One region of the Rossellomorea marisflavi genome, then DNA from elsewhere that is predicted to be linked to it. Evidence: predicted binding sites of a transcription regulator. Region 1 holds the regulator's gene; the other holds the start of a gene.

Region 1 (15,603 bases):
CGCCGAACGTCTTGTTGAACTGGAGAAGAAAATCCACGAGCTCGCAGGGGAAAGCTTCAATATCAATTCTCCCAAGCAGCTCGGCGTAGTCCTGTTCGATAAGCTCGGTCTGCCTGTCATCAAGAAGACGAAGACCGGCTACTCCACGTCTGCCGATGTATTGGAGAAGCTGCAGTCGAAGCATGAGATCATCGACTACATCCTCCACTATCGTCAGCTTGGCAAGCTGCAGTCCACGTACCTTGAAGGGTTGCTGAAGGTGGTTCATGAGGAAACCGGGAAGATCCATACGCGCTTCAATCAGGCTCTCACTCAGACCGGGCGCCTCAGCTCGACGGATCCGAACCTTCAGAACATCCCGATCAGGCTGGAAGAAGGTCGTAAAATCAGACAGGCATTCATTCCATCAGAAGAGGGCTGGGTGATGTTCGCGGCCGACTACTCACAGATCGAGCTTCGCGTCCTTGCCCATATCGCTAAAGATGAAAAGCTGATCGAAGCCTTCCGGAACGATATGGATATCCATACAAAGACGGCGATGGACGTCTTCGGAGTGGCAAAAGAAGACGTTACATCGAATATGAGGCGTCATGCGAAAGCCGTCAACTTCGGGATTGTTTATGGGATCAGTGACTATGGTCTTTCACAGAGCCTGGATATCTCTCGGAAAGAAGCCGGTGAGTTCATCAACAAATACCTTGAAAGCTTCCCTGGGGTAAAGGATTATATGGAAGACATCGTCCAGGATGCCAAGCAGAAAGGCTATGTCACGACCCTGCTCAAGCGCAGGAGATACCTACCTGAAATCACGAGCAGGAACTTCAACCTGCGAAGCTTTGCGGAGCGTACAGCCATGAACACCCCGATTCAAGGAAGTGCAGCCGATATCATCAAAAAAGCGATGATCGATATGGCAGCCCGCCTTGAAAAGGAAAATCTGAAATCTCGCCTTCTCCTTCAGGTGCATGATGAACTGATCTTCGAAGCGCCGAAGGATGAAATCGAGATCCTGGAAAAAATCGTACCTGAAGTCATGGAACAGACAATGGAGCTTGAAGTGCCCCTCAAGGTGGACTATTCCTATGGCGACACATGGTACGATGCCAAATAGAGAGGAGTAGGACCGGTGCCTGAACTTCCAGAAGTAGAAACAGTCAGAAGGACATTGGAGGTCCTTGTAGTAGGAAAGACGATCAAAGAGGTGGCCGTGAGCTGGCCGAAGATGATCAAGCAACCATCCGAGACGGCTCAATTCACCGACTCCCTTAAAGGTCAGGAAATCCTTGCGATGGGACGACGGGGGAAGTTTTTGATCTTTTACCTGAATGATGTCTCCCTTGTCTCCCATTTGAGGATGGAGGGGAAGTATGCCCTTCATCAAAAGGATGAGCCCGTGGAGAAGCATACCCATGTGGTATTCACGTTCACGGATGGGACGGAATTGAGATACCGCGATGTACGGAAATTCGGGACGATGCACTTGTTCAAAAAAGGGGAAGAACTTCTTCATCTGCCCCTCCTGCAGCTTGGACCCGAACCGTTTGAAGAAGCGTTCACGCCTGACTACCTTCACGGCAGGTCTGCCGGAACCTCAAGGATCGTCAAGGCCGTTCTCCTCGACCAAACCGTCATGGTGGGACTCGGGAATATTTATGTCGACGAAGCGCTATTCCGTTCGGGTATCCATCCCGACCGGAAAGCATCATCCCTGACAGTTGATGAAGTCGGGAATCTGCATCAAAGCATCATCGCCACCCTCAGGGAAGCGGTGGATATGGGGGGGAGCACGATCCGCTCCTACGTGAACTCCCAGGGACAAATGGGGATGTTCCAGCAAAACCTGTATGTGTACAGCAGGAATGGCGAAGCTTGCAGACAATGCGGTACGCCGATCGAGAAGAAAGTATCCGCAGGAAGAGGGACGCATTATTGCCCCCACTGCCAGCGCCTTTAACATTTAACATCTGATAAGCCCATACCATATAGTATTGTATTGATGATTGGGAGGGCTATCAGAATGAACACACTTTTCTCCTTACTACTACTGGCATTTGCTGTAAGCCTTGATAATTTCAGTACGGGACTGACATATGGATTACGAAAAGTCAAAATACCTATAAAATCAATCACCATCATTTCCTTATGCTCTGCATTATGCTTATTGATCGCCATGTTCATGGGTCAAGCGATCTCTGTCATCCTTTCACCCGAATGGGCAGGAAGGGTCGGAGGGTTGATCCTGGTGGCCATCGGACTCGCGGTGCTTTATCAGTTTTTCAGACCGGAGAAGGACACACCCGTGGAAGAGAAAGAAAAGACCTTGATCAATGTGGAAATCAAATCGATCGGCCTCGTGATCCAGATCATGAGGCGTCCGTTGACGGCCGATTTCGACCGCTCCGGAACCATTACCGGCGTCGAAGCATTCATGCTCGGCATCGCCCTTTCCCTTGATTCGTTCGGTGCAGGGCTGGGGGCCGCGCTTTTGAATTATTCTCCTTTTCCACTTGCCATCGCCATCTTCTCCATGAGTTTCATCTTCCTCACCTGCGGATTGCAGTTGGGCGTCTACTTCTCTCATATCAGATGGATCCAGCGGGTCGCCTTCCTGCCTGGCGTCCTATTGATTTGTCTGGGGATCATGCGGTTCTAGGGAATGGTGCTGAACGAAAGGATCGATGAAAGTGGCAAACATCATTGGACTGACGGGCGGCATTGCAAGCGGTAAAAGTACAGTATCGGCATTACTACAAGAAAAGGGGTATACCATCATCGATGCAGATCTTGCAGCACGCATGGTGGTGGAAGTCGGGCAGCCCGCGTACCTCGCCATCGTCGAAGCATTCGGCAAGGGCATCCTACAGGAAAACGGCCAGATCGACCGTGCAGGTCTCGGGGCCATCATCTTCAATGACCAGACGAAACGGAATCTTCTCAATGGAATCGTGCATCCGGCTGTAAGGAGCATGATGCTCTCCCATAAAGACGAGGCCGTTGAAAACGGGAAACAGACCATCATCATGGATATTCCCCTTCTATTTGAAAGTGATCTGACATGGATGGTGGATCGGACGATCGTCGTCACCGTGGAAAAAGACGTTCAGCTCAGCCGATTGATGAAGCGGAACAAAATGACCGAAGAAGAGGCAGCGTCCCGCATTTCCTCTCAGCTCCCCTTGAGGGAAAAAGTAGAGAAGGCAGACGCAGTCATTGATAATAATGGTTCGGTGGAAGATACCTTGAAGCAGGTGGAAGAACTCCTGACTGCATGGGGATTGAAGCCGTGAATGGAAAGTCGCCGGAATTTGTCCGGCGGCTTTTCTATTTTTCCGGGGAGCTTAGTGGACTTTAACCAAGCTGTAAGAAATATGAATAAAAGAAATCGTTATCAGAATGTTACAACATTTCGACTATATGCAAAACTTGGTGGTCAATTCCGTTCAATATGTTATACTATTTTTAGAAAACAAACATATGAGTATAACATTAATATAGAGGGGAGCAGGATATATGATGGCGAGAGTGGCAATCAATGGATTTGGTCGAATTGGGAGAATGGTATTTCGGAAGGCGATTATGGAGGATGACTTGGAAGTCGTGGCCATCAATGCCAGCTATCCGGCAGAAACACTGGCGCATCTGATCAAGTATGATACCAACCACGGTACATTTCAGGCAGATGTGGCAATCGGGGAGGATTCACTGATTGTCAATGGGAAGACGGTAAAGCTACTGAGCAACCGCGATCCGGCTGCCCTTCCATGGAATGAATTGAATGTGGATATCGTCATCGAAGCCACAGGCAAGTTCAATTCTAGGGAGAAAGCTGCCCTGCATCTGGATGCTGGTGCAAGAAAAGTGATCTTGACGGCCCCGGGTAAAAATGAAGACGTTACCATCGTGATGGGGGTCAACGAAGACGCTCTCAAAATCGACGAACATCATGTGATTTCCAATGCATCATGCACCACCAATTGCCTGGCACCTGTGGCAAAAGTGCTTCATGAGCAGTTCGGGATTGAAAACGGTCTGATGACCACGGTGCATGCCTATACGAATGATCAAAAGAATATCGATAACCCCCATAAAGACCTTCGGAGGGCGAGAGCGTGCGGCCAATCCATCATTCCGACGACGACTGGAGCAGCAAAGGCGTTGGCTCTCGTCATGCCGGAATTGAAAGGCAAGCTTCACGGGATGGCACTTCGTGTCCCGACTCCGAATGTATCTCTTGTGGACCTTGTGGTCGATGTGAAAAGGGATGTAACGGTCGATGAAATCAATGATGCATTCACGGCTGCCTCAATGGGCTCCATGCACGGAATCGTTGAATTCACGACGGAGCCACTCGTGTCAATCGATTTCAACACCAATCCCCACTCTGCCATCATAGATGGTCTTTCCACCATGGTGATGGACGATCGCAAAGTCAAGGTGCTTGCATGGTACGATAATGAATGGGGCTACTCCTGCCGGGTCGTCGACCTAGTGAGGTTCACGGCATCCAAGATGGAAGCGGCAGCCGGGGTGAATGTTTGAAAGAACCAATATAAAAAGAACGAACGAACATAGGAACGCATCGAGGATGCGTTCTTTTTTCGTGCTTAAATGGCCTGCCAGGAACCGGAAACCTGCCGGGGTCCACCAGCCTTCTGACCATATCAAAACCCATAGGCACCGTCTGGGCCCTCCACACAAGAAGTACTGGTCCGTATGCAGGCTTTCACGTCGGGAAAATCCATATCCCTGCACACTGGATGCGAGATCGGACCCATGAAAAAACTTTTGAAAATTTATTGCAAATGGGGTTTAAACCAAGTATACTATTTTTCGTGAACTTCTTAACAGCAAATGATTACTGAGTTAACTACTTAAAGGGTTAGGACCTCTTCGGACTAACTTTCCCCCGTGGTGGTTAAGATTTTGCCAAGGGACTTGTTCATTTTGACGAAAAAAATTATGTCAAAGGGGGAAACGATCAAATGGAAACAATGGGTCGTCATGTAATCTCTGAACTATGGGGTTGCGATTTTGAAAAGTTGAATGATGTAGTAGGAATTGAAAAAACGTTTGTGGACGCAGCTCTTAAATCAGGTGCTGAAATCCGTGAAGTGGCCTTTCACAAATTTGCTCCACAAGGCGTGAGCGGAGTGGTGATCATCTCTGAATCCCACCTGACCATCCACAGCTTTCCTGAACATGGATATGCCAGCATCGATGTGTATACATGCGGAGATCTAGATCCGAACATCGCTGCAGAATATATAGCTGAAGCATTGGGTGCTGATACCCGTGAAACAATCGAACTTCCGCGCGGCATGGGACCTGTACAGGTTAAGAAATCACAGGCTCAGGCGCTCTAATAGTTGAATCTTCAAGAGGTGCATGACTCATGCATCTCTTTTTTTTATTTGGAGTTGTTCCCGCTTTCAATGTCTCCATTTTCAATCCTCCGTTTTTCGTGTAAAATGGGGATATACAAAGGGAGGAAAATGATCATGAGCGGAATCAAGACCTTGCTGAAACGTTTTCAATCGGAATGTGAAACATCGGATAAGCAGGAAGAAGAAGTCCTGCAGACCCATTATTATAAATCCATGCAAAGTGGGACATTCAATGCCGTCCTCGAATTGTTCTCCTCTTCCCAGTACGATATCCTGTCCGAATCAAAGGACAGGGGAGAGATCACGATCCGGAAGAACGGGACCCCGCAGCTGTTCATCGTGGCCACGGTCATCGGGGTAAGGCCCCTCGAGACGGCGGTCGATTTCAAACTGAGTACGGATAAGGGGAAGATCCTCGGTACGTATTCCGTCCTGAAGGCGCAGATCAAGAATTATTATGAAGTCCTGGACGGGAAATTAACGAGGGTAAGATAGCGAGAACTTGTGGTGAGCACCACTTTTCTATATCATAAGTGTAAATGAGTTTAGCATAACGGAGCTGATAGTATGAAATGTCCGTCCTGCCAGAATAATGGCACCCGGGTGGTGGATTCGCGTCCGGCTGATGAAGGGCGTTCCATCAGGAGAAGAAGAGAATGTGAAGTGTGCGGGTTCCGGTACACCACGTTCGAAAAGGTGGAAGAACTGCCTTTGATTGTGGTGAAGAAGGAAGGCCTGCGAGAAGAGTTCAGCAGAGAAAAGATCCTCCGTGGTCTTATTAAGGCATGCGAGAAACGTCCTGTCCCATTGGAGACGCTCGAGAAGCTTTCCCTGGATATTGAAAAGGACCTCCGCAATCAGGGGGTGTCCGAGGTCGAGTCCGTGAAAGTGGGAGAGATGGTCATGGATCGCCTGGCGCAGGTCGACGAAGTCGCTTACGTCCGGTTTGCTTCGGTATACAGACAATTCAAGGATATCAATGTGTTCATAGATGAATTAAAAGAACTGATCAAAAAAGAGTGAAAGACCGAGCTGAAGAGTCCATCTTTGGCTCTTTTTCTCTTATGTGTCGAAAGGTAGAGGTCAATGATGAAGAATCACTGGAATGAAATTCAGCCTGTGGATCATTATACGGTCTGCACCAACGGGCTCCTGCAGGAATTTGAGAGGAAGATCATCACATTCTTATATCAGCCCCTGATCGGTCCCGTTTCTTACAGCCTGTATATGAGCCTGTGGGGAGAGGTGGAAGAAAGCAGGCTATGGTCGGCACCTTCCAACCATTATCATCTCATGAATATCCTGTCCATGAATCTCCAGGAAATCCACGAAGCGCGCATGAAGCTTGAGGGGATCGGCCTGCTTAAGACGTACGCGAAGAAAGGGGAGGGCGAGCGGAGCTTCATTTATGAACTTCAGCCCCCGCTGCTGCCCAATGATTTTTTCACAGATGGCATGCTGAATGTGTATCTGTTCAGGAAAATTGGACGGTCCCACTACCTGCGCCTGAAAGAATCGTTCACTGATCGCGGGATGGAAGCGGATAGCTTTACAGATGTCACCCGATCGTTTCAGGACGTATTCTCCTCGGAGAACAGCATCGACTTCCTTCGCCATGAGGCCAATGACGGCTCATTGACGAACGAAGCGAAGGCGTATATCGGCTATGGGAAGAACGATGGCCCTCCCATGGATGATATCGACTTTGATTTCAGCCTGTTGCTCAACGGACTTTCAGAATCCATGGTGCCGAGAAGGGCTTTCACCCCTCTCGTGAAAGAGACGATCCTGAAGCTCAGCTATCTATACGGGATCGGTCCCCTTCAGATGAAAAACATCCTATTGGGTTCCCTCGATTCAGATGAAGCGATTGATGTAGAGCAATTGCGGAAATCAGCCCGTGATTGGTATCAGCTGCAAACCGGCGATGAACTGCCCGATCTGACGCCGAAAGCGAAACCAGTGAACAAAGAAGCCTCCAAACCGTTGACGAGGGAGGAGGAGCTTCTGGAGTATCTTGAAAGCACATCGCCAAAGGATGTCCTCGCTGATATCTCCAATGGAAGTGCCGCATCGAAGTCGGATCTTCAGGTTGTTGAAGAGATTGTCATGACGCAGAAACTGCCCCTTCCCGTCATCAATGTCCTCATTCAGTATGTGCTGCTGAAGACGGATATGAAGCTGACGAAAGGGTATATGGAGAAGATTGCTTCCCATTGGGCCAGGAAGAAAGTGACCACGGCCGGAGAAGCGATGGAGCTTGCAAAGAATGAACATAAGCAATACATGGAGTGGGCATCCGGTAAAAATGAAAAGCGGACCACCCGTAGGAAGCCGATCAGGACGGAGAAACTGCCTGATTGGTTCCAGGAAGATGAGAAAGTCGAGGCGAAAAGTCAGAACGGGGAAACCTATGACCTGGAAGCCGAAAAAAGAAAACTAGAAGAAGAATTGAAGAATTTTCGGAAGTAGGTGAAGGAGATGGAAAGAATCAACCATACACTCAAGAGGCTTGCTGCATCCGGTTCTTTTCAAGAGCGGTATGACGCCATGAGAAAAGAGATCCTGGCGAACCCCGATGTGAAGGATTTCGTCAGGAAGGAGGATGTACCTGGGGATGTGATCGATGCGAATCTGATGAAATTATATGAATACATCTCCCAGAGTAAGGAATGCAGCGGATGTCCTTCCCTGGCTGAATGCAAGAATATGATGGAAGGGTATGAGCCCCATCTTGTTGTGAGGGGACGTGTCATCGATATCGAGTATCATCGTTGTCCGAGGAAAGTCGTGCACGACGAACGGACAAGCTCCCAGCGTTTGATCAAAAGTTTATACGTGCCGAAAGATATCCTTCATGCCTCTTTCGATGAACTTGAGCCCGACTCCAAGGGGAGGGTGGAAGCAATCCGTCAGGCCATGGCCTTCGTACGCGATTACGAAGAAGGCAAGAAGATGAAGGGCCTTTATTTCTACGGAAAGTTCGGTGTAGGGAAGTCGTATCTCCTCGGTGCGATCGCCAACGAGCTCGCCGAGAAGAAGATCTCGTCCATGATTGTCTATGTTCCGGAGTTCTTCCGCGAGATCAAGCAGTCCCTCGGTGATCATACAACCAATGAAAAACTGGATGCCGTCAAAACGGCGCCGATCCTCATGCTCGATGATATCGGGGCGGAAACGATGTCAAGTTGGGGGCGGGATGAAATCCTCGGTACGATCCTGCAGTACAGGATGCTTGAAAACCTGCCGACCTTCTTCACCTCCAACTTCAATCATAGCGAGTTGACCCATCACCTTACCTATTCACAGCGCGGGGAAGAGGAAAAACTAAAAGCCGCGAGGATCATGGAAAGGATCAAATACCTGGCCGCACCCGTTCTGATCGATGGACGTAACAGACGGGAATAGAGTGGCTTGTGCAACCGTGTAGCGAAGAGGCTAAGACAAATATGTTTTAGTCATAGTAAAACCCGAATCGTGCCTACGATAAAGCAAATGATTCGGGTTTTAAATTCGTTTAATGAACATTTAAATTTCATCGTTTCCAGCGGTTGATCGGAGTGTAAGACGAAGACTCCAGCGGGAAGAGTAGCTGATGTGAGACCCCGGAGGCGTGCCGAGGAGGCTCACGGGCTACCCGCGGAAAGCGAAGTCTTGCACGGAGATCATGAGCGGTAGTAAGATCCTATACTGATCGTGTTCGGCATTAAAGGGGCCTCTTTTAGTTTTGTCCCATCCTCTTTTTCAATTGTCCAATGATTACAGAAGTGCCTGCGGTTGATCGGAAGACTCCAGAGGAAAGAGCAGCATGCCAGCCGACTACGATCACGCATACCCCGTCTCGCAAGGGAACGATGGGAAGACCCACATGGATTGTCTTGGTAAAAAATAATCCCTTTTCGTGTTGTCCAGACCTCCTTTGCAGAGTCCCGAAAACGTGCCCGACCCGGACCCGTCCTGTAAATTTATTCGCCCCCCACTTCTAAATTGGCCAGGCCCTCCATATACATAAAGCAGGGAAATGGCTTTAAGGAGGCGGGATCGATTGGTAGAATTGATTTTCAGACGAAAGGCTGATGCACTGCGATGTCAGAAGCATCTGTGCGCACCATCCTGGATAAAGGAAACGCAGATTCAAAGATGCAGCCACTATGCAATTTCGATAGAAGTGAAGACCGACCGTGATAGAATCAGTCTTGGAACAAGCCTGACGACCTTCATCATCAACGAGATGTGGAAGGGGTGGACGGAAGAGACCCTTAAAGCGGATTATTATTACAATGATCCGGAGGAAGTGGACCAGATCTGCGCCATCATTTCAGAAATGAGGAGCGGGGAACGACCGGAACTGACGGAATTCTTGACCGACTGGGATGAGAGTGGGCTCGTGTTGGGAGAAGTTCAGAACCTCCTCTGCCATCCGGCACCTGTCACGTTCGATTCCTTTGCGACATTCAGGTTGAAGAACCTCCATGATAAATGGAGGGAGATGCTCGGACTTGCCATTGATGAGTACAAGATGGAGCAGGAATATCAAGTGTTCATCCAGATGCTGAGGGAGTATCTCGCCATCAGGGGAGAGAGGACCGATACCATCCACTTGTATCCTTCGAGGACAGGCTTCCGTTTTTTCGATGGTCACTATACGGAAGTGACGAAGGAAGAGCTGATGAACGCCATCGATAAACGATTGTTCTTTCAGCACCCCCTGTATGTAGATTCCTCCACCATCGCTCCGTTACTGTCGCTTGCACCGAAAAGCATTTTTGTATATGGAACGGAAGAGGAGAAAATCGTCACCACCCTGAGAAATATATTTGAAGACAGACTGGATATCCTTCCGGTCAGCTACTTCCCCGATCCGTGCATCCCCCTGGATCTTGCCAACGAATAAGATAGGATGGCGCCCTCTTGCTTTTCCGGACATAACCGATTATAATACCTACATACTAAGTGCATACAAACAGGTTATGATGAGGACAACAATCTTCCGGACGGGATTACAGAGAGGGAAGCCGAATGGCTGCAAGCTTCCTATCAGCAAGGATGAATTGACCACCTCTGAACTTCGATTGCGAACGGGGCTATCCCCAGTAGTCATCGACGGCGAAACGTCGTTATCAAGACAATGAAGTCATTCCCGTGATGGGGATGAAAAGTTGGGTGGAACCGCGAGTACAACCTCGTCCCTTCGTATATTTACGGAGAGACGGGGTTTTTTGTTTTTTATTCGGCCGATTCTTGGCCAATGATGAATCATAAAAGGAGTGATATGCTATGTCAGAAGTAGTGAAAATGCAGTTCCCTGATGGGAATGTGAAGGAGTTCCCAAAAGGGACAACAACAGAGGAAATCGCAGCCTCGATCTCACCAGGTCTGAAGAAAAAGGCATTGGCAGGGAAAGTGAATGGGAATCTGATTGATCTCCGGACAGGAATTGAAAGCGATGGAAGCATCGAAATCATCACTCCACCAGGTGAAGACGCCCTGGAAATCTTGCGCCACAGTACAGCCCACTTGATGGCTCAGGCGATCAAACGCCTGTATCCCGAAACGAAACTCGGCATCGGACCGGTCATCGAAGGTGGATTCTACTATGATGTCGATTCCGAGCATACCTTCACACCTGAAGATCTTCCTTTGATCGAAAAGGAAATGAAAAAGATCACCGGTGAAAACCTCGAGGTCATCCGTAAAGAGGTAAGCCGTGATGAAGCCCAGCGCATTTATGAGGAAGTCGGCGATGAATATAAGCTCGAGCTTCTTGAAGCCATCCCTGAAGGGGAGCAGGTATCCATCTACGAACAAGGCGAATTCTTCGACCTTTGCCGTGGGATCCACATCCCGTCGACCAACAAGATCAAGGAGTTCAAACTCCTCAGCATCGCAGGTGCCTACTGGCGCGGAAACAGCGACAACAAAATGCTGCAGCGGATCTATGGTACAGCTTTCTTCAAGAAAGAAGACCTGGAAGAGCATCTCCGCCTGCTTGAAGAAGCGAAGGAACGCGATCACCGTAAAATCGGGAAGGAACTGGATCTGTTCATGACGTCCCAAAAGGTCGGTCAGGGTCTGCCGATGTGGCTTCCGAAAGGGGCAACCGTCCGCCGCATCGTCGAACGTTATATCGTGGATAAAGAGGAGCGCCTGGGCTACAACCACGTGTATACTCCGGCACTCGCAAGCGTCGAGCTTTACAAAACAAGCGGTCACTGGGATCACTACCAGGAAGATATGTTCCCGATCATGGAGATGGACAACGAAGATCTTGTTCTCCGTCCGATGAACTGCCCACATCATATGATGATTTATAAAAACAGCATCCACAGCTACCGGGAGCTGCCGATCCGTATCGCGGAATTGGGTCTCATGCACCGCTATGAAATGTCCGGTGCCCTCTCTGGCCTCCAGCGTGTACGTGGAATGACGTTGAATGATGCCCATATCTTCGTCCGCCCGGATCAGATCAAGGATGAATTCAAGCGTGTGGTCCATCTTGTACAGGAAGTATATAAAGACTTCGATATCAACGAGTATTCCTTCCGCCTGTCTTACCGCGATCCGGAAGACAAAGAGAAATACTTCGATGACGACGAGATGTGGAACAAGGCTCAAGGCATGCTGAAAGAAGCCATGGATGAGCTGGAAATCGACTATTTCGAAGCAGAAGGGGAAGCGGCTTTCTACGGACCGAAGCTTGACGTTCAAGTGAAGACTGCCCTCGGCAAAGAAGAGACCCTTTCCACTGTCCAGCTGGACTTCCTTCTTCCGGAACGTTTCGATCTCACTTATGTAGGGGAAGACGGGAAGCAACATCGTCCGGTCGTTATCCACCGCGGTGTCGTATCGACAATGGAACGCTTCGTGGCATTCCTCATCGAAGAGTACAAAGGAGCATTCCCGACATGGCTCGCACCGACTCAGGTACAGGTCATCCCGGTATCGCCGGATGTGCATTTCGACTATGCCAAAGAAGTACAGGAAAAATTGCAGGCTGAAGGCCTCCGTGTCGATATTGATGACCGGAATGAAAAAATCGGCTACAAGATCCGTGAAGCCCAGATGAGCAAGGTGCCATACATGCTCGTTGTCGGGGATAACGAAATCAAAGAAAAAGCCGTCAATGTCCGCAAGTATGGTGAACAGAAGTCAGAAACGCTTTCCTTCGATGCCTTTGCTGATATGGTGAAATCCGAAGCGAAACGCGGATAACGTCTTTCTTTTTGCCGGTTAGCATGCATCTTTCGGGAAAACCTCAAAAAAAGGTTGCACTCTACCGAGATGAATGCTATCATGAAATACGTTGTGACAAACCGGTTTGACTTTGGTATTGTCTTATGGTATAGTATCTAAGGTGAATTGAATACAGTTTGGTACAAGTAGAGGCATCCCGCTTCTCACCTGAATGACGCGTTTTGCAGTTACCAGGTAACTTTCATGATAATTAAGCGATGTGCTTTATAATCAGATGCGGGTGTTTCGACACTCGCATCTTTTTTGTTTCTGAAATGAAGGTCGGGTGCTGCAAACCGATACCGCGTATTCTTTTAAATTACCTTGGAGGTGGCTAGTTATTAGCAAAGACATGATCTTAAACGAAACGATTCGTGCCCGTGAAGTGCGTCTGATCGATCAGAATGGTGAACAGCTTGGAATCAAAACCAAGAACGAAGCCCTTGAAATCGCAGAACGCGTCAATCTTGATCTTGTTCTCGTTGCTCCAACTGCAAAACCACCCGTTGCCCGTATCATGGACTACGGAAAGTTTAAGTTCGAACAACAGAAGAAAGAAAAAGAAGCCCGTAAAAATCAAAAGATCATCAATCTGAAAGAGGTTCGCCTGAGCCCGACGATCGATGACCATGATTTCAATACGAAACTTCGCAATGCTCGTAAGTTCCTTGAAAAAGGAGACAAAGTTAAAGCGTCTATCCGATTTAAAGGCCGTGCGATCACGCACAAAGAGATCGGCCAACGTGTACTCGATCGTTTCTCCGATGAGTGCAAAGACGTTGCAACCGTTGAATCAAAGCCTAAAATGGATGGTCGCAGCATGTTCTTGGTGCTCGCACCAGTCAACGAAAAATAATCGACCCGAGGAGGAAAAGCACATGCCAAAAATGAAAACTCACCGCGGCTCAGCTAAGCGTTTCAAGAAAACAGGTTCTGGTAAACTTAAACGTTCTCACGCTTACACAAGCCATTTATTCGCTAATAAATCTACTAAAGCAAAACGTAAGCTACGTAAAGCTGCTGTTGTCTCTAAAGGAGATTTCAAACGCATTCGTCATATGCTTGACAACCTTAAATAAAAAGCAAGTAAGAAATAGGAGGGAATTATTATGCCACGCGTAAAAGGCGGAACAGTAACTCGCAGACGTCGTAAAAAAGTTCTTAAATTAGCCAAAGGTTATTTCGGTTCAAAACATACTCTTTATAAAGTAGCAAACCAACAAGTCATGAAATCATACATGTATGCTTATCGTGACCGTCGCCAGAAAAAACGTGACTTCCGTAAGCTTTGGATCACTCGTATCAATGCAGCTGCACGTATGAACGGTCTTTCTTACAGCCGTTTGATGCACGGACTTAAGCTTGCTGGTATCGAAGTGAACCGTAAAATGCTTGCTGAGCTAGCGGTTTCTGATATCAATGCGTTCAACCAATTGGCTGACGCAGCAAAAGCACAATTGAACAAGTAATCTTGTTGAGGGATCGGCCCACGGTGGCCGGTCCTTTTTGCATAGAGAGAAAGGGAGATTGCATGGAAACATGGGTCATCGCATTGAATCTGTATCTCATCGTGATCAATATCGCCGGTTTCGTCCTGATGGGTCGCGACAAAGAAAAGGCAAGGCGGGGGGAGTACCGGATCAGCGAACGGACGCTGTGGCAGGTGGCGATCCTAGGGGGGAGCGTCGGCAGTTACTTCGGCATGCGCATCCATCGCCATAAGACGAAGCATGTTGCGTTCAGGCTAGGCTTCCCATTGCTGGTCATCCTGCATGGGGGACTTTATATCTGGTTTGTCTTGTGAGTTCTGACAGGAGGGGGCGTCTCATAGGATAGAATAGCTCGTGAACATCATCAGAGGCATAGTAGGGGGTTTTGCATCATGGATGATCGTTTAGTCGCTGCATTTGCCGTCATGGAAGCGAGTGGTTTTATCGCCCCTTTCCTGTTCATTCTGTTCCACATCTTAAGGCAGTTCCTCTTCATCCCTGTCGCACTGGTCTGCATGGCGGGAGGTCTATTGTTCGGAAGTGTGTTCGGGACGATTTATTCCCTGATCGGGTTGACGCTCTTATCTGTTCTTTTCTTCTTTGTCATCAAAGGGGTTCCGACGTTTGCCGAAAGGCTCCTGAAGCTGAAGGAAAAGTGGTTCGGCCGGAATGCCGTATTGACGACCGGTCAGATCGCGGTGTTGAAGCTGATCCCGTTCGTCCACTATCAGCTCCTCAATCTGTGTCTCCTTGAGCGTCACAGGGAATTCAAACCTTTCCTCAGGGCGGCTTTCCTCTCGAACATTCCCCTGGCATTCTTTTATACGGTATTCGGTCAATACATCACCACGTTCTCCCCGCCGATCATCGTCATGATCATCCTGTCCCTGGCTGTCCTGTTTTATCTTCTCAGGGAAAAGGTGCGGGTCATTTCATGGAATGAATTCTTTCCGAGCAAATAAGAAAGGGGGCCGTCCTGGTGGACGCCCCCTTTGCTGTGCTACCGTTCTTTTTTCTTCAGGAGTTCATGTATGGGACTCTTCCAGTCGATCTTGGCGGCAGGATACCGCTCCTTGATTTCATTCTGGACGTAGTGGAAGTCTTCCGTGTTCAGCCCTTTCAGGGTCGCGATGTTCTCCGCCCATACGAAGATCGAGACCACCTCGAAGGAATGGTCGGTGGACCCCATATACTTTTCCCCTTCGAACAGGACCCCTTTGTAGGTGACATGAAAGTTCTTGTGCACATTTTCCTGATCATCCAGGAAATAAAACCTGCGCTGTTCCTTTGCCAGTTCAAGCTTTCTTTTCGGATTGAGGATATATTTCACACAGCGGTACAGAAGATAGATAATGAGCAATAAAAGGACCAGTCGGATCAGTAAAAACATGAAGATTACCTCCGTAGGCATATGGATTCTTCATGTACATACGGATGGATAAAAAAAAGGTTTCGTTTTATTTAAAATTCCTCTGAAAATTTGTCATACTAGATAG
Region 2 (15,603 bases), 300 kb from region 1:
TGTAATTCGGCCGGCAGATCTCTTCAAGCGCTTCTTCCTTCGCCATTTCAGCATGCTTATACCCCATGGTGGCCGTTGCAACCCGGAGTGAACCATAATCCAGGGTCCCAACAAGGGTGTCGGAATCGACATAAAGCTTAGGATCGCCCAGCTTCTTTGGATACGCCGTCAGCTCCCTACCGCTCGCAATCGCTGGGAAATTGTCCACGTACATCGAGTGCACATAATCACCCTCTTCGCCGTTGAAGCGGACAGGGATGACCTGACCTGATTCTGTATATGCACCCAGACCAGTTACATCCGGCATCCACATGACCTCGAATTTCACGAGGGGCTCATTGATTTCCAGTGGTTCCGGGACCGCTTCACGCAATGCCTGTTCATCCGTCCGATAGAGAATCGTCAGGTATTCCCGGTTGATGAATTTGTAAGCCGGATAAGGATAAGCCGGTGCTGTTAATGGGGTTGTGAGATTTTTCGAAATGGTATTCACATCAATTTTCATCGTGATCGCACCTTCCATTCATAGTCAGTGAGGTTCACTGAACTGAACCTCTATCATGAGCTTACTCCTTCATTTACATTTAATCTAATACATAATAATATATGGATATATTTATCTCAGTAAATGTTTTGAAGGAGTATGATGGATGGAACTTCTACAACTCAAATATTTTCAGACCGTGGCCTATACCGAGCATATTTCTAATGCCGCCAAACAACTTAAGATTGCCCAGCCTTCCCTGAGTCTGACCATAAAACGACTGGAAGATGAACTGGGGACGTCCCTATTTGATCGGAAAGGGAGGAATATCCAACTGAGCTCTTCCGGTAAGATCCTTTTGAAACATGTGAACCGTATCTTTATTGAACTGGAGAATGCACAAGCTGAAATTGAACGTGAAGAGCATCACCTGGCCCACACGATCAAGATTGCCATATCCAACCCCCGGTTCCTCTCCGGCCTGATCAGTGAGTTCATCAATTGCGCTCCTGAGACAACAATCATTCAATCCATCACGGGAAAAACCGATATCCTATCGAGTTTGAAACGAGGGGATATCGAACTAGGTATAGCAGGTGATACGGTACAGGATGAAGAGTTGGAAAGCCGCTTGCTTGTGAATGAAGATATTGTTCTGGCACTTCCCTCCAATCACAGATTGACTGGGGTAGCCGAACTATCGCTTCATCATGTTGCCGATGACCCCTTCATCACCCTGGCCAATAACGAAGAATACCGCACGTTTACGTCCATGCTATGTGAACGTGCTGGTTTCATCCCCAAATCAGCATTCGAAGTAGATTCGAATCTGTTGGTTGAAATCATCAAACTGGACCAAGGAGTGGCTCTCCTTCCTGTTTCTAGTTGCAGGACCCTTGGATTGAATTATCGTCCATTGACGGATCATTCTGCTACTTACCCGGTCAGACTGTATTGGAGAAAGAACAAGGTAATGAGCTCCTCGACTAATGGTCTTCGTAATTTTATCGTTTCATATTATAAAGAGCACCATGACTTATTCAGGATTTGATCCATCCCTTCGGATGGCACTTCTAAAACAAAAAAACACCTCTCTGGATGGAATACATCCAAAGAGGTGTTTCTCTCTATCAGCTTACAGTCCGCATTTGAGCTGTGCACCACAGTTTGTGCATGTGTTGCATCCACCCATGTCTTTGACTGTCCCTTTACGGCAAACCGGGCATGTGTTGCCGACTTCCGATCCGATGGTCACATCAGTCGAGCGCACATCCTGGATCGTGTCTACAAGGACAACGGGTTTTTTCGCTGTTTCTACGATAGTTTCCTCTTCATCATCAAAGCTGTTTTCTTCCGCTTTGAGGGTGAGGACCTGTGAATCACGGCTTCCGTCTACATACACGGTACCGCCTTTTGCGCCACCTTTATAGAGGCGTTCGTACACTTTTTGCACCTGCTCTACAGTGTAACCGCGCGGGGCGTTGACCGTTTTGGAGATGGAGCTGTCAATCCAGTTCTGGATCACACATTGAACGTCCGCATGTGCTTCCGGTGCCAGGCTCATGGATGAAACGAACCACTCAGGCAGTTCATCTGCACTGGCTCCTGGATTTCTTGAAAGATAATCTTCTACAATATCCGCTTTGACTTCGATGAATTTACCGAGTCTTCCGCTTCTATAATAGGTGAAGGAGAAGTATGGCTCAAGACCTGTGGATACCCCTACCATCGTTCCGGTCGATCCGGTTGGTGCAACCGTCAACAGATGGGAGTTACGGATTCCGTGCTCTAAGATCCCTTCCTTCACATCTTCAGGCATTTTCTCCATGAAGCCCGTCTGTGTGAAGCGTTCACGGATGGCTTGTGTTTCAGCATCGGTGCTTCCGACCAGGAACGGGAAGCTTCCCTTTTCTTTGGATAGCTCGATGGACGCACGATAGGCTGTCGTCGCGATGACTTCGAATACTTCATCAACGAGCTTGTTTCCTTCTTCTGAGCCGTATTCTTTCTCACAGTAGATCAGAAGATCGGCAAGTCCCATGACACCTAGACCGACACGACGTTCACCTAGTGCCTGTGTTTTATTCTCATCAAGGAAGTATGGAGTCGCATCGATGACATTGTCCTGCATGCGCACGCCGACTTCGACCGTTTGCTTAAGCTTCTCAAAATCAACGGTTTTCGCATCTTTATCGGCGAATTCAGCGAGATTGACGGCAGCAAGGTTACATACGGAGTAGGGAGCCAAAGGCTGTTCACCGCAAGGGTTGGTTGCTACGACTTTTTGACCGTATGCTTTTGCATTCGTCATATCATTGGCATTGTCGATGAAGAAGATTCCAGGTTCTGCAGAGTATGTGGCACATACGTTGATCAGATTCCAGAGTTCCTTCGCCTTGATCTTGCGGTAGGTTCTCACTTTATAGCCCATCTGTTCCCATTCTCGAACATCTCCGACGTTATGCCACTCTTCATTATAGAATGCCATCGTGTCGGCATCATAGCTTTCGACATCCGGGAAGCGCAGCTCATATTCTTCGTCATTCTCGACTGCATCCATGAAGTCGCTTGTGAGGCAGACTGAGATGTTGGCGCCGGTGAGGAACTCCGGATTGTGAACGCTGTAGGTCCCACCGGTGTTCAGCTTCTCTTCTGCACCTCTCAGGATCTTTTCATCAAAGCCTCCGTAGCCAGGGATATGTCTGTAGTTCAGGATCCCTTGATACATCGCTTCTTCCTGTTCGGTAAGCGGTGTGAATTTCAATTTATCCTGGGCCGCTTTCTTGATGGTCTCATCTTCCGTATTCTCAAGCAAATAGCGGAGGATGCGTGGATTTTGCATCTTCGAGATGATGAATTCCACGATGTCCGGGTGCCAGTCTGAAAGCATGATCATCTGGGCACCGCGACGTGAACCGCCCTGCTCGACAAGGTGAGTAAGCTTGGCAATATCATCAAGCCACGATACAGACCCTGAAGATTTGCCGTTCACGCCTTTCGCTAGCGTATTGCGCGGACGCAGTGTAGAACCATTGGTTCCCACCCCGCCGCCGCGACTCATGATTTCCATTACCTGTTTCCGGTGTTCGGATATACCTTCACGTGAATCCTGCACAAACGGCATGACGTAGCAGTTGAAGTATGTAACATCCGTTCCTGCTCCTGCCCCGTAAAGGACGCGTCCTGCCGGTACAAAGTGCAGGTTCACCAATTCATGATAGAATTTTTCGAACCAGACTTGCTTCAGTTCAGGAGTTTCTTCCACTTCCGCCAGACCTGTTGCGTTACGCTTGGCAATCTGCTCGTAGAATACTTCAAGGGGCTTTTCGATGACGTCCAGATTACGCAGGACGATTCCCGTTTCCATTTCCTCCGGCTTTTCGATTGCACTCCGGTATTCTTCTTCGATCCAGACGTGGGCCTTTTTGTTCTCAAAATCGATTTCTTTGATATATCCAAGGCCTCGTGCCGGGAACTTCGGATCTTCCTTGATGGTCAGAACAACGAAGTCACCTGCTGAGAGGGTGATTTTTTCGGTATCCTTGAATGAGTATCGGTCGATCATCACCAGGCGGGATACACCTTTATGGGTAGTCTTCATATCCGGGGTGATCTCGTGCACCTGTGGGAACAAACGGATATCTTCATTCAATCTCTCAATGTTTAAACTCATATTTTCTTTCGACGCAACAGTCATATCGACAACTCCTTCTAGCTCTATGTTTCTCTGCGATACATGATGGTTTGATTTCCTTAACTAACGTTATCACAGCGACTTTAGAAAAGCAACAATAAAACACAACATATAGTGGTCAGAATTTTAAGTCCCACACCATATGTTGTGCCGAGGTTCATTTCGCCCTTCATTTGTCAAGTGGACAATCCTTCAAGAACATTAGAAAAATGGAGATTAACCGGAATAAACCATCGGAAATCGACCCATTTCTATGATTTTCAATGTTGATATTATCCAATACCCGACAAACTTTGAAATAGCGGGCATTTATTCTATTTCCTGCAAAAAATAAAAATTATCTTTTGTAATTCCACTCGTCGGACTCGTAGCGTTCCTTCGCGAGCTTTTCTACATATTGTGTTTCTTCAGGTGACAGCTCATACGGTTCCAATCCGATTCCGAGACCGTCTTCGAACCCTTTCTTGAAGGCGTCCTTGGCCATCTCCATGGTGACCGGTTCCGCACTGATTTCATTCATGGCGACGGCCTTGCTTTTGAATGCGCGCTGCATGCGTTCTTTCACACGATCATTCGGATAGTTGAAGAGGCTGAAGAGCTTGTCTTCGTCCAGGTCAAGGAGAATGGATCCGTGTTGGAGGATGACACCCTTCTGTCTTGTCTGGGCACTGCCTGCCACTTTGCGGCCTTCCACCACGAGCTCATACCAGCTTGGCGCATCAAAGCAGACGGCTGAGCGCGGATTCTTCAATCCTTCCCGCTCCTCCGCCGTTTTCGGCACGGCAAAATATGCTTCCAGACCGAGGGCCCGGAACCCTTGTAAGATCCCTTCGGAAATGACGCGGTACGCTTCCGTTACCGTCTTTGGCATATCTGGGTGATCTTCGGAGACGATGACGCTGTAGGTAAGTTCGTGCTCATGAAGGACGCCCCTGCCTCCTGTCGGTCTTCTCACAAAGCCCAGATTATGCTTTTTCACATTTTCCATGTTGATCTCTTTCTCTACCTTTTGGAAGTATCCGATTGAAAGGGTCGCCGGGTCCCAGCCATAGAATCGGATCGTGGGAGGGATCTTCCCTTCGCTGTGCCAGTCAAGGAGCGCTTCATCCAATGCCATATTGAAAGAAGGGGAGCAGTGACCGGAATCGATGAATCTCCATATTTCCTTTTCCATTATGCATACCTCATTCTTATGTTCGCAGTATTATGTATCGGTCACAAATGTCAGACCGTTCTAATCCGTTACTTAGTCTATCAAATACCCGGTAAAAAACAAAGGGAAACCGATTGGAAAGTGTTTGAACTTTATTTCAAAAATCTTTTGATTATGTTTGCCATCATGAATATAATAGTAGATAGCGCATTTGTAGAAAGGAGCATGAATGGATGGAAGCTTTATATATCCTATTGATTGTAATCGGTGCAATCGCAGCGTATTCACTCATTACATATTTCAATCAAAAAAGAATCGTTAACACACTCTCAGAGGAAGAGTTTCGCGCAGGCTACCGTAAAGCCCAGCTGATCGATGTCCGCGAAACCAATGAATATAACAACGGTCATATTCTTGGCGCCAGAAACATTCCACTTTCTCAACTGAAAATGAGACAAAAAGAGATCCGTAAAGACCAGCCCGTCTACCTCTACTGCCAGAGCGGCATGAGAAGCGGCAGGGCGGCTCAAATGCTCCGTCGTCTCGGCTACCGTGACCTCCACCAATTAAAAGGTGGATTCAAAAAGTGGACAGGGAAAATCAAGCACAAAAAATAAAGCCTTCCGGGTGCCCATCAGGGTACCGGAGGCTTTTTTCGTTTAGAAACGAGCCTGGGATAAAAGTGTTTCAGTCATAGTAAAACCCGAATTCATTTGTCAATGAATTCGGGTTTTTAATTTGTTCATAATGTCTATTTCATTGGTCCTAGCTGTTGATTGGCGTCCAAGACGTAGACTCCAGCGGGAAGAGTAGCTGATGTGAGACCCCGCAGGCTTGCCGAGGAGGCTCACGGGCTACCCCGCGGAAAACGTAGTCTTGCACGGAAATGTACTTTTTTCGTTTAGTCCAACCTTTTTCTCTTTTCTTGCATTAAACTTCTTTCTGATATCGAAGGACGGGTTTTCGTGCCGCCAAGGTTTCATCCATGCGTTTCACAACCGTCGTGTGAGGAGCTTCCTGGACGATTTCTGGATTTTCTTCCGCTTCCTTCGCGATCTGGATCATAGCATCGATGAATGAATCAAGGGTTTCCTTCGACTCGGTTTCCGTCGGTTCGATCATCATGCACTCTTCTACATTCAATGGGAAGTAGATGGTAGGTGGATGATAGCCGAAGTCGAGGAGGCGCTTCGCGATATCAAGGGTACGCACCCCGAGCTTCTTCTGACGTTTTCCGGAAATCACAAACTCATGCTTGCAATGACGGTCATATGGAAGATCGAAGTGAGGAGCTAGTCTTCTCATCATATAGTTGGCGTTCAGTACGGCATTCTCCGTCACGGCGCGCAGACCATCCGGCCCCATCGTCCTGATATACGTGTAGGCACGCACATTGATCCCGAAGTTCCCGTAGTATGGTTTCACTCTTCCGATACTTTCAGGGCGGTCATAATCGAATACAAAGTCTTCTCCCTTTTTGACGAGGATCGGCTTTGGAAGATAAGGAATCAAATCTTCCTTTACTCCGACAGGACCGCTCCCAGGTCCGCCTCCCCCGTGGGGACCGGTGAACGTTTTATGAAGGTTTAGATGGACAACGTCAAAGCCCATGTCCCCCGGTCTTGCTTTAGAGAGGACCGCATTGAGGTTCGCTCCGTCGTAATAGAGCTTGCCGCCGGCACCGTGGATGATGGAAGCCATCTCGAGGATATTCTCTTCAAAGAGCCCGAGTGTGTTCGGGTTCGTGAGCATCAAGGCCGCTGTATCGTCACCCACCACCCGCTTCAGATCTTCGAGATCAACGAGGCCGTCTTCATTTGACTTGACCGTAACGGTCTCAAAACCAGCAACTGTTGCGCTCGCAGGGTTGGTCCCGTGGGCAGAGTCGGGAACGATGACCTTTGTACGTTGGGTATCGCCATTCGCTTCGTGGAAGGCGCGGATCATCATAAGCCCGGTCCATTCCCCATGAGCTCCCGCAGCCGGCTGGAGGGTCACTTCATCCATCCCGGTGATTTCTTTCAGATGTTCCTGGAGGTCATACATGAGACCAAGTGCCCCTTGTACACTTTCAGGCTCCTGAAGTGGATTGATATGGGCAAATCCATTGAGGCGCGCCACATATTCATTCACCTTTGGATTGTATTTCATCGTACATGACCCAAGCGGGTAGAAGCCGGAGTCGACTCCATGGTTGCGTTTTGAAAGGGCCGTGTAATGACGCATGATATCAAGCTCGGACACTTCAGGCAGATCGGCTTCCTCTGTGCGGATGAATTCGGCCGGAATCAAATCTGAAAGATCTGCCGCAGGAACATCCAATTCAGGGAGGCTGTATCCTACGCGTCCTTCTTTAGTGAGTTCGAAAATAAGAGGCTGATCCTTCTTATGCATGATAATCCCCCAATTCTTTAGCAAATGCATCGATTTCTTCTTTGCTGCGAAGTTCCGTGACGGCAACGAGCATATGGTTGGCGAGCGTTTCGTCCGTAAGACCGAGATCATATCCCCCGATCATCCCTTTTTGAAGGAGATGAAGATTGAGATCCCTGACCGGAGCCTTCAATTTGACGACGAATTCATTGAAGGAAGGTCCTTCGAATGCCACTTCGAGCCCGGCAGCCTTCAGGGCATTTTTGGCATAGTGGGCTTTTTGGATGTTCTGGATCGCCATCTCTTTAACCCCCTGCTTCCCGAGTGCCGTCATGGCAACGGAAGCCGCCAGGGCGTTCAGCGCCTGATTCGAACAAATATTGGACGTCGCTTTATCGCGACGGATATGCTGTTCCCTTGCCTGAAGGGTCAGAACGAACCCGCGGACACCGTCTTCATCCACCGTTTGACCGACAAGACGACCCGGTACCTTTCGCATAAGCTTCTTACTGACGGCAAAATACCCGCAGTGCGGTCCGCCGAATGCGCTAGGGATTCCGAACGGTTGCGCATCTCCGATAACGATATCGGCACCGAATTTGCCCGGTGGTGTGAGTGCTCCGAGTGCAAGAGGGTTGGAAGAGACGACAAACATCGCTTTCGAACCATGGGTGATGGCTTCCATCGCCTGAAGATCCTCGATACGTCCGAAGAAGTTCGGATATTGAACAATCACAGCTGCCACGTCATCTCCGATGAGGTTCTCTAGCCCTTCAAGATCTGTCACCCCATCTTTATGGGGGATTTCTACTACATCGATATACTGACCTTTCGCATAAGAGCGCAGGACATCTTTGGATTCAGGATGAACCGCCGCTGATACGAGCACCTTCTTGCGACGGGTCTGACCGGCTGAAAGCATGGCGGCTTCAGCAAGGGATGTACCTCCGTCATACATGGAAGAGTTGGCTACATCCATCCCTGTCAGCTCACAGATCATGGTCTGGAACTCGAAAATCGCCTGGAGTTCCCCCTGTGAAATCTCCGGTTGATACGGCGTATAGGCCGTATAGAATTCAGAACGTGACAAAACATGATCCACGATGATCGGCATGTAATGATCATACACACCCGCCCCAAGGAAGCTTGCATGACTCCTGAGATCGGCATTTTTAGCTGCCAGGGCCGTCAGTTCCTTGACGAGTTCCGTCTCGGATTTAGCTTTTTTAATGTTATAGTCGCCTTTGAAGCGGACTTCTTCTGGAATATCTTCGAAAAGGGCATCGACGGTGTCGACTCCAATGCTGTCCAACATTTCTCTTTGATCCTGATCTGTCATCGGTAAATAACGATGCTTCATGAACGTCAGTCCTCCCTATTTGCCAGTTCTCTTATAGAATGGTGTCTTCACTACAACGGCTTTCAATTGTTTATTCCGGATCTCTACGATCACTTCAGTGCCGGGCTCGGCAAATTCCTTCTTGATAAGTGCAAGACCGATATTCTTCTTCAGTGTCGGCGACTGGGTACCGGTTGTGACCTCCCCGATCAGCTCTTCCCCTGAAAATACACTGTATCCATGACGAGGGATGCCGCGGTCGATCATTTCGATCCCGACCAGCTTACGAGGTGCCCCTTCTTCCTTTTGTTTGCGAAGGACTTCCTGGCCGATGAACGGGATGTCTTTATTCACCTTCACCGCAAAACCGATTCCCGCTTCGATGGGCGTGATTGTCTTCGACAACTCCTGTCCATAGAGTGCGAGATTCGCTTCGAATCGCAAAGTGTCACGGGCACCAAGGCCACAAGGTACGATTCTTTCCTCTTCACCCGCCTGAAGGATTTCCTTCCACAGCGCCGGTGCGGAATCCGATGCACAGTAGATTTCAAACCCGTCTTCCCCTGTGTAACCCGTTCTTGATACGAGAGCTTCGTGACCACTGATCATGACCTCATCCTGGAACTTGAAGAACCCGATGCTGCCGAGATCTGTCTCGGTTAGCTTCTGGAGGATCTTCTCCGCGAGCGGCCCCTGAATGGCAAGCTGGGCGATTTCGCCTGAACGATTCGTCAGCTCGACCCCTTCGGTTGCATGATGGATGAGCCATTCGTAATCTTTCTCGATATTGGATGCGTTGACCACAAGGAGATAATCGTGATCTTTCCTTTTATAAACGAGAAGGTCATCGACCGTCCCTCCGTCTTCGTAGCACATGGCGGTGTACTGAGCGCCTCCGTCCTTCAATTTGGACAGATCATTGGTCATCATCCGTTGAAGGTACTCAAGGGCACCTTCCCCTTTCACCGTGATCTCACCCATATGGGAGACATCGAAAAGACCTGCACGGCTCCTTACGGCTTCATGCTCGTCTTTGATCCCGGAGAATTGTACGGGCAAGGCCCATCCTCCAAAATCGATCGTCTTTCCTCCATACTCGCGGTAAAGATCGTGTAAAGGCGTTTGCTTCAGTTCTGACATGGCGATTCCCCCTTTAGTGGTTACACTGCATTCTTTTGCATGAAAAAAGGACAGAGAAGCCCCTTTTCAATAAGTGGGCTTCTCTGTCCTGGCACCTGAAAGTTTACCGATTCATACGGCTTTCCCCTTTGGTGGTCCCCATCCGGGACGCTCTCCAGAGTTGCGTCCGACAAGAGTCTTTTTGCCTGAGAGATTCACATCGTGATGCTTGCTCCTTCGGCGCTGCAGACTGCAGTCTCTCCCCTTGTCATCATTCGCCAATATTCCTTGCAATAATTGGTCATACTAAAGATATAAAAGAAATGCAGCAGATGCTAATGTTCGGATTTAGATCATTTTTGTAAGATTGTAAATCTATTTTCATCCTACCATTAATCAATTGTTCCGGGCAATCAATTTTTGCAGAAAAAAAGGAGTTGTTTTTATATGAATGTAGATATCATATTCGATGAGGGATGGGGAGAAAATCTTGAAAGCCTTATCACAAATGACGGGCCATGGGGAAGTTTCGACCTCTACAAACTCGCCGTCGAATTCGAGCACCATCTCGCAATTCCGAACTTTGAGGGGCTTCAGGCACCGAAACATTTGGCAAATGTCACTCCCCTCCCCCATCAGCTCGAAGCTGCGAGGCAGGTGGTGGAGACCATGAACGGAAAAGCGATCCTTGCAGATGAGGTCGGACTCGGAAAAACAATTGAAGCGGGGCTTGTGTTGAAGGAATACATGATCCGTGGACTGGTGAAGAAGGTGCTCATACTCGTGCCGGCGTCCCTGGTATCCCAGTGGTGCTATGAGTTGAATACGAAATTCTTCATCCCTGCCGTCCCCCAAAGGAAAAGTTACGTCTGGGACCAGTGTGATATCGTCGTTTCTTCCATGGATACAGCCAAAAGAAGCCCTCACCGGGAAAAGGTGTATGAACAGGATTATGATCTCGTCATCATCGATGAAGCTCACAAACTGAAGAATCACAAAACGAAAAACTATGAATTTGTGCAGAACCTGAAGAAAAAATTCTGCCTTCTTCTGACGGCTACTCCCATCCAAAACCGAATCGAGGAAATCTTCCATCTTGTTTCCCTCCTGAAGCCCGGGCATCTTGGAAGCGAATCGGGCTTTACCGACCGGTATAAAAATGGGGATCGGTCCCTTGAGGATGACGACCATCTGAAGAACCTGATCAACAAGGTGATGATCAGGAACCGAAGGAATGACACCGGTATCGAATGGACGAAGCGCCATGTAAAAACGGTCCTGATCGACTTCTCACAGGGAGAGAGGGACCTATACGACAGCTTCGATCTTCTGCGCGGCCGCTACGATGACTGGGCCACATCCAGCTCCTTCTCCCTCCTCACCCTGCAGCGGGAAGCATGCTCCAGCCGAGAAGCGGTGTACTTCACGTTAAAGAATATGCTCGCCAAAAAGGAAGATCCTTCAGAGGGATTCAAGCAAGTCATCGGAACGCTCATGCAAAAGGTCGAGAACGTCTCCGTCAACTCCAAGGCAAAGAAAGCCCTGGAGCTGATCCAATCCATCGACGATAAAGTGATCATCTTCACTGAATACCGGGCAACCCAGATGTATCTTCAATGGTTCCTGAAGCAGCATGGTATCACATCGGTTCCTTTCCGGGGCGGGTTCAAGCGCGGGAAAAAGGACTGGATGAGACAATTGTTCCAAAATCACGCCCAGGTTCTCATCGCCACGGAAGCCGGCGGGGAAGGAATCAACCTTCAATTCTGTCATCACGTCATCAATTTCGACCTTCCGTGGAATCCCATGAGACTCGAGCAGCGGATCGGACGGGTGCACCGCCTGGGACAGACCGAGGATGTTCATATTTACAATTTCGCCACGAAAGGAACCGTCGAAGAACATATCCTCACCCTGCTTTATGAAAAAATCAACCTGTTCGAGCGTGTGATCGGCGAACTTGATGACATCCTGACCCGACTCGATTTCAAAGAGTTTGAAGATCACATGACAGATATCTTCGCTTCCTCAAGAACCGAGGGTGAAATGAAGATCAAAATGGAAAATTTGACGAGCATGATTCAATTTGCAGAACAGATGAAGGAGGAGAAGGCCGATGCAGCAGCACGAAATACATCGATTTCTTGAGCGGTATTTTCACGCGAACGGGTGTGAGCTGAAGGCAAGCGGTGATGGCTATATGACCGTCCAGCTCACGATCGAGATGGATAAAGAGCTCATGAATCGCCCATTCTACTGGCATTATCTCGAAAAGACCGGTGGGGAACCGAATCCCATGGCACTAAACCTCATCACCGATCAGGAAAAGGCGCCGGAAGGACTACAGGGGGAGGTCATCCATTTCGGTTCACCCCGACTGCACCAGATCTTCCGTTCCACCCGGAGTCTGGCAGGATATACCCGGCTCTATGAGGACCGTGCGGGGTATGGCCAGCAGCAAATCCCGCTTCATCCGTGGCTCGGCATGAACGTCAAAATCTCCTATCAATCGAATCGCAAGAAGGATACGTTCCGCAGCATCGGCCTCAATCTCATCAACGGCATGATGAAGGAAGGGTTTCACGATGAACTCCTCACCCTCAAGCTGACGCCGAAGATACCGGATCTCTGCTTCACCCTGACCCCGATCATCCGCCCCAAAAGCGGGATCGGACGCATCCAACAGCAACTGCGGGATGAAATCAGCCGGGAGTCGACGGAATGGGCAGAATCAGCCCTTGCCTCATGGAAGGAAGACCGGGAGCTGTTGGACCACTTTTATAAAGAGGTCGAAGAAAAGCCCGAATCCTACTTCCTTGAACAAGCTGCCCTAAAGGATCAATACGAACCGAAGATCGAAATCGAAATCATCAATGGGGGGATCTTTTACCTTCAGCAGTGACACATAAAGAGATTAGGTCAAAACGAAAAAAGGACCATGTAATGACAAACAATAGTAGGACTGATTCCTAGTAACCCTTATGATTTCCGTGCAAGACTTTGCTTTCCGCGGGTAGCTCGTGATCCTCGCGAGCCTGCCCAGCACCACTTTTCCCGCCGGCTCCTTCGTCTTGCACTCCAATCAACCGCTGGAAACAATATAAGCGTAATGGTCATGAAACAAAGTAAAAACCCGAATTATTTTGCCTGATCATCAGCAAATGAATTCGGGTTTTACTATGACTAGAAGATGTTTGTCTCAGCCACTTTTTATTGATTCCTATTTTTTTTGAAAAACAGCCCGACCGCATAGGGAATGATGCCGAACCACCGATACAGGAATGGTTCCTTCCGGGTCTTGCGCTGCTTCCTGATTGTTTTCCGCTCCTGGGGTGATTTGTTATAATGCTGAACCACGGTCTGGGTCAAGAATTTGACGTAGTCATTTACAGACATCCTGCCACCACCTTCACCCATCCAGTATGCCCAGGTTTCCATGCTTTAATTCCTGTCGAGGAGGGAGAGGATCTCGCGTGTGACCGCCTCTTCATCTTTTCCGCCGGTGTTCACCTCATGGGTCCTCGCTTCCTCATAAAGGGGAAGGCGACGACTGAACAGACTCTCTACTTCATGACGGGGATTCTGTGCAAGGGGTCTGTCGTGATCTCCTTCAAGCCGCTCCCACAGGCTTTCGAACGGAGCGGACAGATAGATCACACACCCGCTTTCTCCAAGCAGTTTGCGGTTCTCCTTCCTCTCAACGATCCCTCCTCCCGTCGTGATGATGCACGCTTCTTTCAGCAGCTTTGACAGGACACCCGTTTCGAGATCACGGAAATGCCCTTCGCCGAAACGCTCAAAAATCTCGCGGACAGGCATCCCCTCCTGCTCTACGATGTATTCATCCATGTCCACAACATGAAGGCCGACCTTTTCGGAGAGTATATGCCCGATTGTCGTTTTTCCTACTCCCATAAATCCGATAAGCACAATTGATTCCATAATCTACTTCCAATCCACTATCTTTTTTGTGTCCTTATTATACACGACTACGACCGGAAGAAAAACCTCACCGGGCTGATTCAATCTCACTTCCATTTGCTTGAGGTCACCAGAATCCTCCAGATAGTCCACGCTCATCGTGCCGAAGCTTCCCTTCCGCAGTCCATCGACACCACCTCCTGCTTCCATTTCATAAAGGACGGTCTGGTACAAGCTGATTTTTCGTTCGTACACGTTCTGCATATTGGTCAAGTACCGGTATTTACTCACATAAAGACCTTTTGAAGCGACGGCCACGGTCAAGATGACAGACAAGAACAACAGCGTGAACGGCAAGATGAATCCTTTCTCATTCCCCATAATAAAAGAACTCTCCTTCAAGCTTCTTCCCATCAAGGAATACTCCTTCTATCCTGACACCGCCGTCTATCGCATTGAAACTGAGTCCGGAAAGCTTCTGAAGGACCACTTCATGGCCTTTATCATTCACCCGTCTCCTGATGGAATCCTGATATTTTTCATACGTGACCTTCTCTCCATTCAGAATGAACGAAAACCCTGAATTTGTTACAGTCATCCCTCGGGATTTCCACGTCTCTTGCCTTACACTCTCGTTGAATAATGTCCATTGGTAATACGGAGGCGGGAGCATCTCCTCCCGGACGAGGGAGAAGCCCTTGATCACCAACGGGATGGAAAACGAAATCAGACATACGATAAAGAAGGAAAACAAGGCTTCAAGCAGGGTGAATCCACGCTCATTCCACAGAGCTGCATACTTTCTTGACGTCACCACCCCTCTGCATTTCCACGCAGATCGATGATGCTCCTCCTTCCCAATACCTCGTATAGTCGACACCTCCATAGGATTTCGAGCTCCTTTCATACTTTTTCGTGACCATGGCACGTTCAACCCCCTCCTCCATCCACTTCAACGCTTCCACCTCGGACTGCTTCTCCCTGAGCAGGACGGCCTGGTTCATCAATAGGGGAAGGAAGATGCCGGTGATCAGCAGCAGACAGCTGAATGCCACGAGCATTTCGGGGAAGGAGAATCCATCATTTCTTCTGAACATAATAACGCCCCTGTCCGATTTGAAAGGTCAATTGATACTTGGTCCCGCCACGCGCAAAATTGACGCTGCCGAATCGATTGGTATTTCCGTTCGGATAGAACGTGATATCGTACAACGTGCTGGATTTGATTTCGAAACCTTCCTGGAGTTTTCGATTGAATAACGTTTCATTCAGGACATTTTTCGCGATATAGGACCCATTCTCGGGATAAAAGGTAAGACGGACGGGAATCTGGTAGCGGAACGCATAGCTTTGAACGTAGGCGAGGTCGGATTGAAGCTGGGAGACGAAGACCTCTTCATCCGTTGAAGCCTTCGTCGGACTCACGGAAAACACAACCCATGTCAGCAGGACGCCCGTCATGAATAGGACGAGGAGCACCTCCACAAGGGTGTACCCCTTTTCCTCCCGCATCCTACGAA

Evidence for each region. Region 1 encodes NrdR, which represses ribonucleotide reductase genes. Its sites were predicted from a motif close to AACACNATATATNGTGTT; they were not measured.
Region 2: the regulator NrdR is predicted to act here: its motif matches at 4,280-4,297, upstream of K6T23_RS14195 (vitamin B12-dependent ribonucleotide reductase).

Annotation. Positions count from the first base shown of each region.
Region 1 is NZ_CP081870.1:3,004,071-3,019,673, reverse strand. It holds gene polA (DNA polymerase I) at 1-1,111, shown strand, start outside; gene mutM (DNA-formamidopyrimidine glycosylase) at 1,127-1,954, shown strand; gene ytaF (sporulation membrane protein YtaF) at 2,018-2,653, shown strand; gene coaE (dephospho-CoA kinase) at 2,685-3,287, shown strand; gene K6T23_RS15805 (hypothetical protein) at 3,288-3,587, shown strand; gene K6T23_RS15800 (glyceraldehyde-3-phosphate dehydrogenase) at 3,511-4,539, shown strand; gene speD (adenosylmethionine decarboxylase) at 4,983-5,363, shown strand; gene K6T23_RS15790 (cytosolic protein) at 5,499-5,879, shown strand; gene nrdR (transcriptional regulator NrdR) at 5,952-6,407, shown strand; gene K6T23_RS15780 (replication initiation and membrane attachment family protein) at 6,471-7,856, shown strand; gene dnaI (primosomal protein DnaI) at 7,866-8,792, shown strand; gene ytxC (sporulation protein YtxC) at 9,430-10,278, shown strand; T-box leader at 10,346-10,578, shown strand; gene thrS (threonine--tRNA ligase) at 10,662-12,596, shown strand; ribosomal protein L20 leader region at 12,756-12,888, shown strand; gene infC (translation initiation factor IF-3) at 12,970-13,473, shown strand; gene rpmI (50S ribosomal protein L35) at 13,496-13,696, shown strand; gene rplT (50S ribosomal protein L20) at 13,727-14,086, shown strand; gene K6T23_RS15740 (DUF1294 domain-containing protein) at 14,149-14,421, shown strand; gene K6T23_RS15735 (TVP38/TMEM64 family protein) at 14,500-15,069, shown strand; gene K6T23_RS15730 (sigma-w pathway protein ysdB) at 15,108-15,497, opposite strand.
Region 2 is NZ_CP081870.1:2,703,185-2,718,787, forward strand. It holds gene K6T23_RS14185 (acetoacetate decarboxylase) at 1-505, opposite strand, end outside; gene K6T23_RS14190 (LysR family transcriptional regulator) at 651-1,535, shown strand; gene K6T23_RS14195 (vitamin B12-dependent ribonucleotide reductase) at 1,620-4,181, opposite strand; gene K6T23_RS14200 (lipoate--protein ligase family protein) at 4,516-5,352, opposite strand; gene K6T23_RS14205 (rhodanese-like domain-containing protein) at 5,565-5,948, shown strand; gene gcvPB (aminomethyl-transferring glycine dehydrogenase subunit GcvPB) at 6,262-7,725, opposite strand; gene gcvPA (aminomethyl-transferring glycine dehydrogenase subunit GcvPA) at 7,718-9,064, opposite strand; gene gcvT (glycine cleavage system aminomethyltransferase GcvT) at 9,080-10,183, opposite strand; glycine riboswitch at 10,265-10,343, opposite strand; glycine riboswitch at 10,347-10,437, opposite strand; gene K6T23_RS14225 (DEAD/DEAH box helicase) at 10,610-12,310, shown strand; gene K6T23_RS14230 (YqhG family protein) at 12,279-13,064, shown strand; gene K6T23_RS14235 (YqzE family protein) at 13,373-13,600, opposite strand; gene K6T23_RS14240 (shikimate kinase) at 13,604-14,104, opposite strand; gene K6T23_RS14245 (hypothetical protein) at 14,108-14,464, opposite strand; gene comGF (competence type IV pilus minor pilin ComGF) at 14,454-14,897, opposite strand; gene K6T23_RS14255 (hypothetical protein) at 14,863-15,180, opposite strand; gene comGD (competence type IV pilus minor pilin ComGD) at 15,164-15,595, opposite strand; gene comGC (competence type IV pilus major pilin ComGC) at 15,597-15,603, opposite strand, start outside.